2 regions of the Marinobacter halotolerans genome follow, and region 2 is predicted to be linked to the other one. Evidence: predicted binding sites of a transcription regulator. Region 2 holds the regulator's gene; the other holds the start of a gene.
The links. The regulator sigma-54, encoded in region 2, starts transcription at its own class of promoters, with help from an activator protein. The targets are predictions, from matches to a motif close to ANTGGCATNNANNTTGCTNT.
Positions count from the first base shown of each region.

Region 1: glnK (P-II family nitrogen regulator) is a predicted target of sigma-54. The motif match lies at 1,837-1,856, and genes of this name have one in related genera.

Region 1 is NZ_VMHP01000001.1:2,132,344-2,136,544, forward strand. Features, by position in the region: gene FPL19_RS09805 (ammonium transporter) at 29-1,309, opposite strand; gene glnK (P-II family nitrogen regulator) at 1,386-1,724, opposite strand; gene FPL19_RS09815 (accessory factor UbiK family protein) at 2,090-2,365, shown strand; gene FPL19_RS09820 (glycerophosphodiester phosphodiesterase family protein) at 2,388-3,590, opposite strand; gene FPL19_RS09825 (YifB family Mg chelatase-like AAA ATPase) at 3,820-4,201, shown strand, end outside.
Region 2 is NZ_VMHP01000001.1:263,776-267,976, forward strand. Features, by position in the region: gene lptC (LPS export ABC transporter periplasmic protein LptC) at 1-530, shown strand, start outside; gene lptA (lipopolysaccharide transport periplasmic protein LptA) at 514-1,077, shown strand; gene lptB (LPS export ABC transporter ATP-binding protein) at 1,055-1,780, shown strand; gene FPL19_RS01160 (RNA polymerase factor sigma-54) at 1,939-3,477, shown strand; gene hpf (ribosome hibernation promoting factor) at 3,511-3,819, shown strand; gene ptsN (PTS IIA-like nitrogen regulatory protein PtsN) at 3,944-4,201, shown strand, end outside.

The DNA.
Region 1 (4,201 bases), 1.9 Mb from region 2:
CCCTTTTTGTTTGAGTAGTCAGCCGGTATTACTTGGCGCTGACAAACTCCGGGTAGGCTTCCATGCCGCACTCGGCAACGTCCACACCCTCGTACTCGATTTCTTCGCTGACGCGCAGGCCCATGACGGCCTTGATGATGCCCCAGACGATCAGGCTGGTGACGAAAACCCAGACGAAGATGGTCAGCATGCCGACCAGCTGTCCCATGAAGGTTGCGTCAGCGTCGGACAGCAGTACTGCGAAGATACCCCAGATACCGACCACACCGTGGACAGAGATCGCGCCGACTGGATCGTCAATGCGGATCTTATCCAGGAACACGATGGAGAACACAACGATTACACCACCGATGGCACCGATGATGGTGGCCAGCAGAGGTGAAGGGTCGGCAGGTTCAGCAGTGATGGCTACCAGACCAGCCAAAGCGCCGTTCAGGGCCATGGTCAGGTCAGCCTTGCCGAACATGATGCGGGCAACCAGCAGAGCTGCAATCAGGCCACCGGAAGCGGCTGCGTTGGTGTTCAGGAATACGTTGGCCACTTCGTTGGCTACACCGATGCCACCCAGTTTCAGGGTAGAACCGCCGTTGAAGCCGAACCAGCCCATCCACAGAATGAACATACCGAGGGTCGCCAGGGGCAGGTTTGCACCCGGGAAGGCCTTGATCTGGCCATTCGCGCCATATTTGCCTTTACGCGAACCCAGCAGGAGTACACCAGCCAGGGCAGCGGCAGCGCCGGCCATGTGAACGATACCGGAACCGGCATAGTCGCTGTAGCTCAGTTCATAGATTCCGAAAACCGCGTCGCCGTTCCAGGTCCATGCGCCTTGCATCGGATAGATGAAGCCGGTCATGACCACTGCGAAGATCAGGAAAGCCCAGAGCTTCATGCGCTCTGCAACAGCACCGGAGACGATGGACATGGCAGTTGCCACGAACACGACCTGGAAGAAGAAGTCAGAGGCGCCGCTGTACTCGCCCATGTCACCGAAGCCAGCTTCGGCCGAGGCGGCCAGAATGCCTGCAACAGCTGCTTCGTCCATGCCGGCAACGGTAGTGATGCCACTCAGGAAGATGCCGCCGCCGTACATGATGTCGTAGCCGCAGATGAGGTACATGGTACAAGCGATTGCGAACAGGGCGACGTTCTTGGTCAGGATTTCAGTGGTGTTTTTCGCACGGACAAGTCCGGCTTCCAGCATGGCGAAACCCGCGGCCATCCACATGACCAGAGCACCGCAAATCAGGAAGTAGAACGTATCCATTGCGTACTGCAATTCAAAAATATAATTGAGATTACTTTCCATTGGTAAGCCCTCCGCACGAGGCTAATCTTTTGGCGTTAAAATTTTTGCGTTGGCTGGTTCTGACCGTGCTACCGGATCAGACGGCCTCTTCGCCCGTCTCGCCAGTCCGGATCCGGATGGCCTGTTCCAGTTCGGTCACGAAAATTTTGCCGTCGCCGATCTTGCCGGTGTTGGCGGCTTTGGTGATGGACTCGATGACCTGGTCCAGAAGATTTTCGCCAATGGCGACTTCAACCTTCACTTTCGGCAGGAAGTCCACCACGTATTCTGCGCCCCGGTAGAGCTCTGTGTGGCCTTTCTGGCGACCGAAGCCTTTGACTTCAGTGACCGTTACGCCTTGTACGCCAATCTCGGATAGTGCCTCACGGACATCATCCAACTTGAAAGGCTTGATGATCGCTGTCACAAGTTTCATGGGTTTCTCCTTGGTAAAGCCGTCTCAAAAGTCAGGATTCTTCGGGTCCCTTGTATTGAGTTCGGGATGCTGCCACCTCGCACACCAATTGTGCGGATTGCGTACAAGGCTTTTAGCATCGTGTGTGCCAACGCAAAAAAAATCTTAAATATCAGTTATATAGCAATACACTGATCCAAAATGGACCGTTCTGGTGCACCAAAACAGCGCCACAGGGGGGCGAATGAACCAAAATAATGCACAGGCTCTGTACGCGCCTCGTCTCCCCTGAATCGCCATTATAGGGTGTACCGCCCCCAGTATGGCAGGGGTCACGGTGTGATACACTTCCAGGTCATTATTCCGAGTTATTAACGAGGTGTCTTGTGAAAGGTCCCCAGGATTTTTTTAACCAGTTGCAGGGGCAGTTTGGCCAGTTTGTTCCGGATATGGCGCGTGCGGCGCGCGAGGACTTCGAGGCGCAGGCCAGGGCCACGGTGATGACCGTGCTGTCCAGACTGGAACTGGTCACCCGGGAAGAGTTTGATGCCCAGCAGGCCGTCCTGATGAAGACCCGTGAAAAAGTGGAAGCGCTGGAGAAGCGGGTAGAAGTCCTTGAAAAAGCATCATCTGCTGACGACAGCGCGTCGCCAGCGAGTTAAGCAGAGTGCCGACTGCAGGGTGTCAGTGGCTTTTGCCGGTCAGCCCCATGCAGTTGGCATAGAATGTGGTGGTTGCCGGCCAGTCCGAAAAGATACCGATAACGCCGACATCTTTTGCAAGCACGTCAATGACCTCAAGCATATCCCCATCATTGTCGATGGCGTCTGATACTGTCTGGTAATACCAGCCTCCGCCCTCGGCCAGGGGGCCGCTGCGCTCCACAGTCCAGGCAATCATGTCGAGGCCGGCTTTGCGGGCATTCTGCGCGTAGTCTGAGGGGACAATGTCACCGTTCTGGCCGGGCGCCAGCATCTTCCAGAGTGCCGGGGCAATAATATTCACGCCACGGCTTTTCAGTTCTTCCATGTGGGCCAGTGAACTGTTGGCGGGCGTGGGGGCCGCCTCATCCAGGAACACCGCCTGCTCGCCAAAGCGAGGCGTCTGATTCACCCAGAACAGAACATCCTCAAGATTGAAAGACTGAGGCCAGACATGCCCGGGTTTCACGCCGGCATCCACATAATCCTGGATCATCTGGCGGGCGTAGTCCTGCTGGCTGTATTCGCCCTCGAAGGGCATCTTCACCACAGGCGATTTCAGCTCCGGGGTGAATTTCACGCCCAGTTCCTGGAATAGCTCAATGCTTTCCCTATGGGTCATCAACGTGCCACGGCTGGCGTACAGGTCCGTGCGCCAGTCCGCTGTTCCGCCCAGGTATTCCTGTGGCGTTGTCGCCATGGGATCAAATGCATCCATCTTGCCCTCGAGGCTTCTGAATTCCGCCAGGGTGATGTCGCTGGTTCGGCATTCTGCCTTTGCTGGCGTGCCGGTGGCCGGGTCGGCGGGAACGAAGGGCTGGGTGCACTTGGCGTTCAGTTGCGGCACCGTCACGATATTGGTGGTGGTGTGAAGGTCATTCTGGGCGTGGCGGCAGACCAGTTCCCGGTCTTTGGTGAAGGCAACATCACACTCGACAATGCCAGCGCCCATGCGTGCGGCGGCGATATAGGATTCCCGGGTGTGTTCAGGGAACTGAAGGGGTGCGCCACGATGGCCAATAGAGAAGTCCGCGGCCTTGACGTTGCGGATGTCGCAGGCCTGCAACCGGGTTTTCAGCGGGCTTTCGTCCATATCCGCCACCAGCCAGAACGGCCGCGGCCCGAGCTGCACAGATTCCATCTCCAGAGAGGCCTGGGCTGCGTTAACCGCTGTCCAGGCGGACATCAGGGTGAGTAGGCCGCAGAGGGCACTCAGAAATGTTCGAAAATTCATAACCGGCTCCTTGTGGATTGAATCATACATCCCCTACAGCATCCCTGCCTCGGATGACCATTGGATGACGGAGATCAGGGGCAGCGGATTTCACCTCTGAACGGCGCTGCACCAGTTGCACATTCGCTCCGGCCAGACATAATGGGGCCCTGTTTATTACCTGAAACCATGGAAGGTTGTCATGTTAGCTGTCGTTCATACCCGCGCCTGCGTGGGCGTTTCCGCGCCGTCGGTGACGGTGGAAGTGCATCTGTCCGGCGGCTTGCCGGCGCTTTCAATTGTTGGCCTGCCAGAAACCGGCGTGCGGGAGAGCCGCGAGCGGGTGCGAAGCGCGCTGCTGAATTCCGGCTTCGAGTTCCCTGCCAAGCGCATCACCATCAATCTTGCCCCTGCGGATCTACCCAAGGAAGGCGGACGTTTCGATCTGCCCATCGCCCTGGGGATTCTGGCGGCCTCCGGGCAGATACCTCCAGAAAGCCTGAGGTCGGTAGAGTGCCTCGGCGAACTGTCGCTGGACGGCGCCTTGCGGCCGTTAAAAGGCGTTCTACCGGCGGTGATCGCGG
Region 2 (4,201 bases):
TCGCGGCCCTGATCGTCATGCTCTGGCAGAGCGACGAACCTGTGCAGCCTATGGAAGCCGCAAAACTGCGGGGCGAAGCCGAGCCGGACGCCTTTGTGGTGGGCGGTCAGTTCCTGTCATTCAGCACCACCGGCCAACTGGCCATGCAAATAAAAAGCGAGCGGATCGAGCAATTTGAAGAAGACAGCATCTTCCGCATGCAACAGCCACGCGCCACACTGTTTGGGGAATCCGACGGTGCCACCTGGAAGCTGGAAGCGAAACAGGGCAGACTTCTTGAGACGCAGGGAATGATGTTCCTGACCGGTAACGTCGACATTACGCGGCTGTCGGATGAACGCGGCCCCCTGTCGCTCTCAACCGAAACGCTCACGCTGGACAACGAAGAACGCACGGCCTATACCGCTGACCCGGTCAGAATCAGCGATCCGCTCGGCATTACCCGCGCGACCGGCATGAAAGTCTGGATTGACGAACGCATACTCGAACTCAACGCTCAGGTGGAAGGACGTTATGAGCCCGGTAAATAGACATACACGCCGCAATCCCGGCATTCTGTTTTACCTTGTGCTGATGCTGTTGGCACCGCCGGTGGCTGCGTTCAATCTGGAGTCGGATACCCCCATCCGCGTCACTGCCGACACGGCCCGCCTGGATGACAGCAAGGGCGTTGCAACCTATACCGGTTCAGTAGAGATGACCCAGGGCGACATCCGCCTGACGGCCGAACGGGTCACCGTTACCCGAAGTGAGGAAGGCGTGAGCCGGATTCAGGCTTCAGGCCAGCCGGCCAGGTACCGGCAACCAGCCGTCGAAGGCCAGGGAGAAACCGATGCCCGCGCCCTGGAAATCCAGTGGTCGGCGGAGGACAACCGGGTCACTTTCAGAGGCGAGGCTGTGATTGAGCAGGGCGGAAACCTTTTTCGCGGGCAGGTCATTCATTATGATAGCGCCGAACGTATCGTGACCGCCGAGGGCTCCGACGAGTCCGGTGGTGGCGACGGCCGGGTGGAAATGGTTATTCAGCCACGCAGCACTGACAAGAAGGGACCGGATGGCAGTTCTGAGAGCCAGTAATCTGGCGAAAAGCTACAAGCAGAAAAAAGTGGTCATCGACGTCTCGTTGGAAATCAGAAGTGGCGAGATAGTCGGCCTCCTTGGCCCCAACGGCGCCGGCAAAACCACCTGTTTTTATATGATTGTCGGGCTTGTACCCGCCGACAACGGCCGCGTGACCATCGACAGCAAGGACATCACTCCCCTGCCCATGCATGGCCGCGCGCGCCAGGGCATCGGCTATCTGCCCCAGGAAGCCTCGGTATTTCGCAAACTGACCGTTCGCGACAACATCATGGCTATTCTGGAGACCCGATCAGAGCTGAAACGCAGTGAGCGGGAAGCCAAGGCCGAAGAACTGCTGGAAGAGTTTCACATCAACCACATTCGCGACAGCGTTGGCATGGCGCTGTCAGGCGGTGAGCGCCGGCGGGTGGAAATCGCCAGGGCCCTGGCCATGGAGCCGGCCTTCATACTGCTGGACGAACCCTTTGCCGGCGTAGACCCTATTTCCGTCAGCGACATCAAGCAGATTGTCCGCCACCTGAGGGACAAGGGCATAGGCGTTCTGATCACCGATCACAACGTGCGCGAAACCCTCGACATCTGCGAGAACGCCTACATTGTCAGCGGCGGACATATTATTGCCTCCGGCAACGCTGAGCAGATCCTCGCCAACCAGCAGGTCAAGGAAGTTTACCTTGGTAACGAGTTCAGGCTTTAGTATGAATCCCCGTGACAACAGGCACAGCAGCCAATTGTTTTGCCATCCGCAAGCAAGTACACTCGGCAAAGAACTTGCTTGGTATGGCAAGTTGCCAACATACATAGAGTTTTTGTCAACGCCTTGCACCTGAGAGACCGAGTGACGGACCCTGAATCATGGTTATGAAAGCCTCATTACAATTAAAGATGGGCCAGAGCCTGACCATGACGCCCCAGTTGCAACAGGCCATCCGCCTCTTGCAGCTTTCGACGCTAGACCTTCAGCAGGAAATCCAGCAGGCACTGGAATCCAACCCCATGCTGGAAACGTCCGAGGAAGAGGATCAGGTCGGTGATACCGCGGAGTCCGAGCGCGATGAACAGGACGCGGCGAATAACGAAGAGCACACAGCCAGCGCCGCGGAAACCGAGGCCTCCAGTGATTGGGACGAATCGGAAAACGGCCCGGACTGGGCATCGGAAACCGACAGTCCCGACACAATCCCGGATGACCTGCCCGTCGACACCGCCTGGGACGATATCTATCAGTCAGCTCCTGCCCCGGCCGCCCGAAACGACGACGAAAACGACCACGACTTCGAGACCCGCAACTCCCCGACCGAAACCCTGCGGGATCACCTGGAATGGCAGCTAAATCTCACACCACTGAGTGAGCGGGATCAGGCCATCGCCCACGCGCTACTTGATGCAGTGAACAACAACGGCTACCTCACCTCGCCACTGGAAGAAATCCACTCCGGCATGGTCGAGGAATCGGACGAAGACCCGCTGGAGCTGGACGAAGTCGAAGCCGTGCTTCACCGTCTGCAACATTTCGATCCGCCCGGTGTTTTCGCCCGGGATCTCCAGGAATGTCTACTGATCCAGCTGAATCAGCTCCCGCCCGATACACCCTGGTTGGCCCAGGCCAGACTGGTCATCACCCACTACATCAACCTGCTTGGCAACCGGGATTACGCGCAGCTTCTGCGGCGCAGTCGCCTGAAAGAAGATCAGCTTCGGGAAGTTCTGGCGCTGATCACGGCGCTGAATCCGCGCCCGGGAGACACCATTGATCAGGGCGAACCGGATTACGTCATCCCGGACGTCATTGTCAGGAAGCACAACGAGCGCTGGCGCGTGGAACTCAATCCTGAAATTGCCCCGCGCATTCGTGTGAATGCCAGCTATGCTTCACTTATCAAGCGTGCAGACAGCAGCGCCGACAACACCTACCTGCGGGATCAGCTGCAGGAGGCAAAATGGTTCATCAAAAGCCTGCAAAGCCGTAACGAAACCCTGCTAAAGGTGGCAACGCGTATTGTCGAGCACCAGCAGGGCTTTCTTGATCATGGCGAAGAGGCGATGAAACCGCTGATTCTGTCGGACATTGCCCAGGCGGTGGAAATGCATGAATCCACCATATCCCGGGTAACCACGCAGAAATACATGCATACCCCCAGGGGCATTTTTGAGCTCAAGTACTTTTTCTCAAGCCATGTCAGTACTGACGAGGGCGGCGAATGTTCCTCGACCGCCATACGGGCAATGATCAGGAAACTGATTTCAGCGGAAACGCCGAAAAAGCCATTGAGCGACAGCAAAATTGCAGCCATGCTAGGGGACCAGGGTATAAAAGTGGCCCGACGGACAGTGGCCAAGTACCGCGAGGCAATGCACATTCCTCCATCCAACGAAAGAAAGCGACTGGTGTAGGACTCACCCGTTCGCAGACAACAGGAGACGCCAATGCAACTCAATATTTCAGGCCATCACGTAGAACTGACTCCCGCACTGAAAGATTACGTTTCCGGAAAATTTGAAAAGCTAGAGCGTCACTTTGACCATATCAGCAACTGTCAGGTGACCCTTGAGGTTGAGAAAGTGCGGCAAATGGCGGAGGCGACCCTCCATGTGATTGGCGGTGAGATTCACGCAAAGGCTGAGAACGAGGATATGTACGCGGCGATTGACGCCCTGGTAGACAAGCTGGACAGACAGATACTCAAGCACAAAGAAAAGAATGTAGACCGGATGCACGGCAACGGCGCCCGCTAGGCAGACCGAAACCTGCATGTCACTAATCGAGCTGCGGCGCTGACTTACAAGCCATTGGCCTACTCGCCACCGGCTTTGAGTTGAAAGGTGCCGCAGCCTTTTTTTACGGAACTGACGTCGATTCATGACCGACACAACCCTGACCATCGAGAACATTCTCGCCCCGGAACTGACACTCTGCAGGGTGCCGGCCTCCAGTAAGAAGCGGGTAATGGAAACCATCGCGGAACAGATTCAGCACCGCGATGAAACCCTCAGCGACGCCCAGATATTCAATAATCTGGTCTCCAGAGAGCGACTGGGCAGCACCGGCATTGGCCAGGGTATCGCCATCCCCCACTGCCGTCTGGACGGGCTGGACCACGTCGTTGGCCTGCTGATG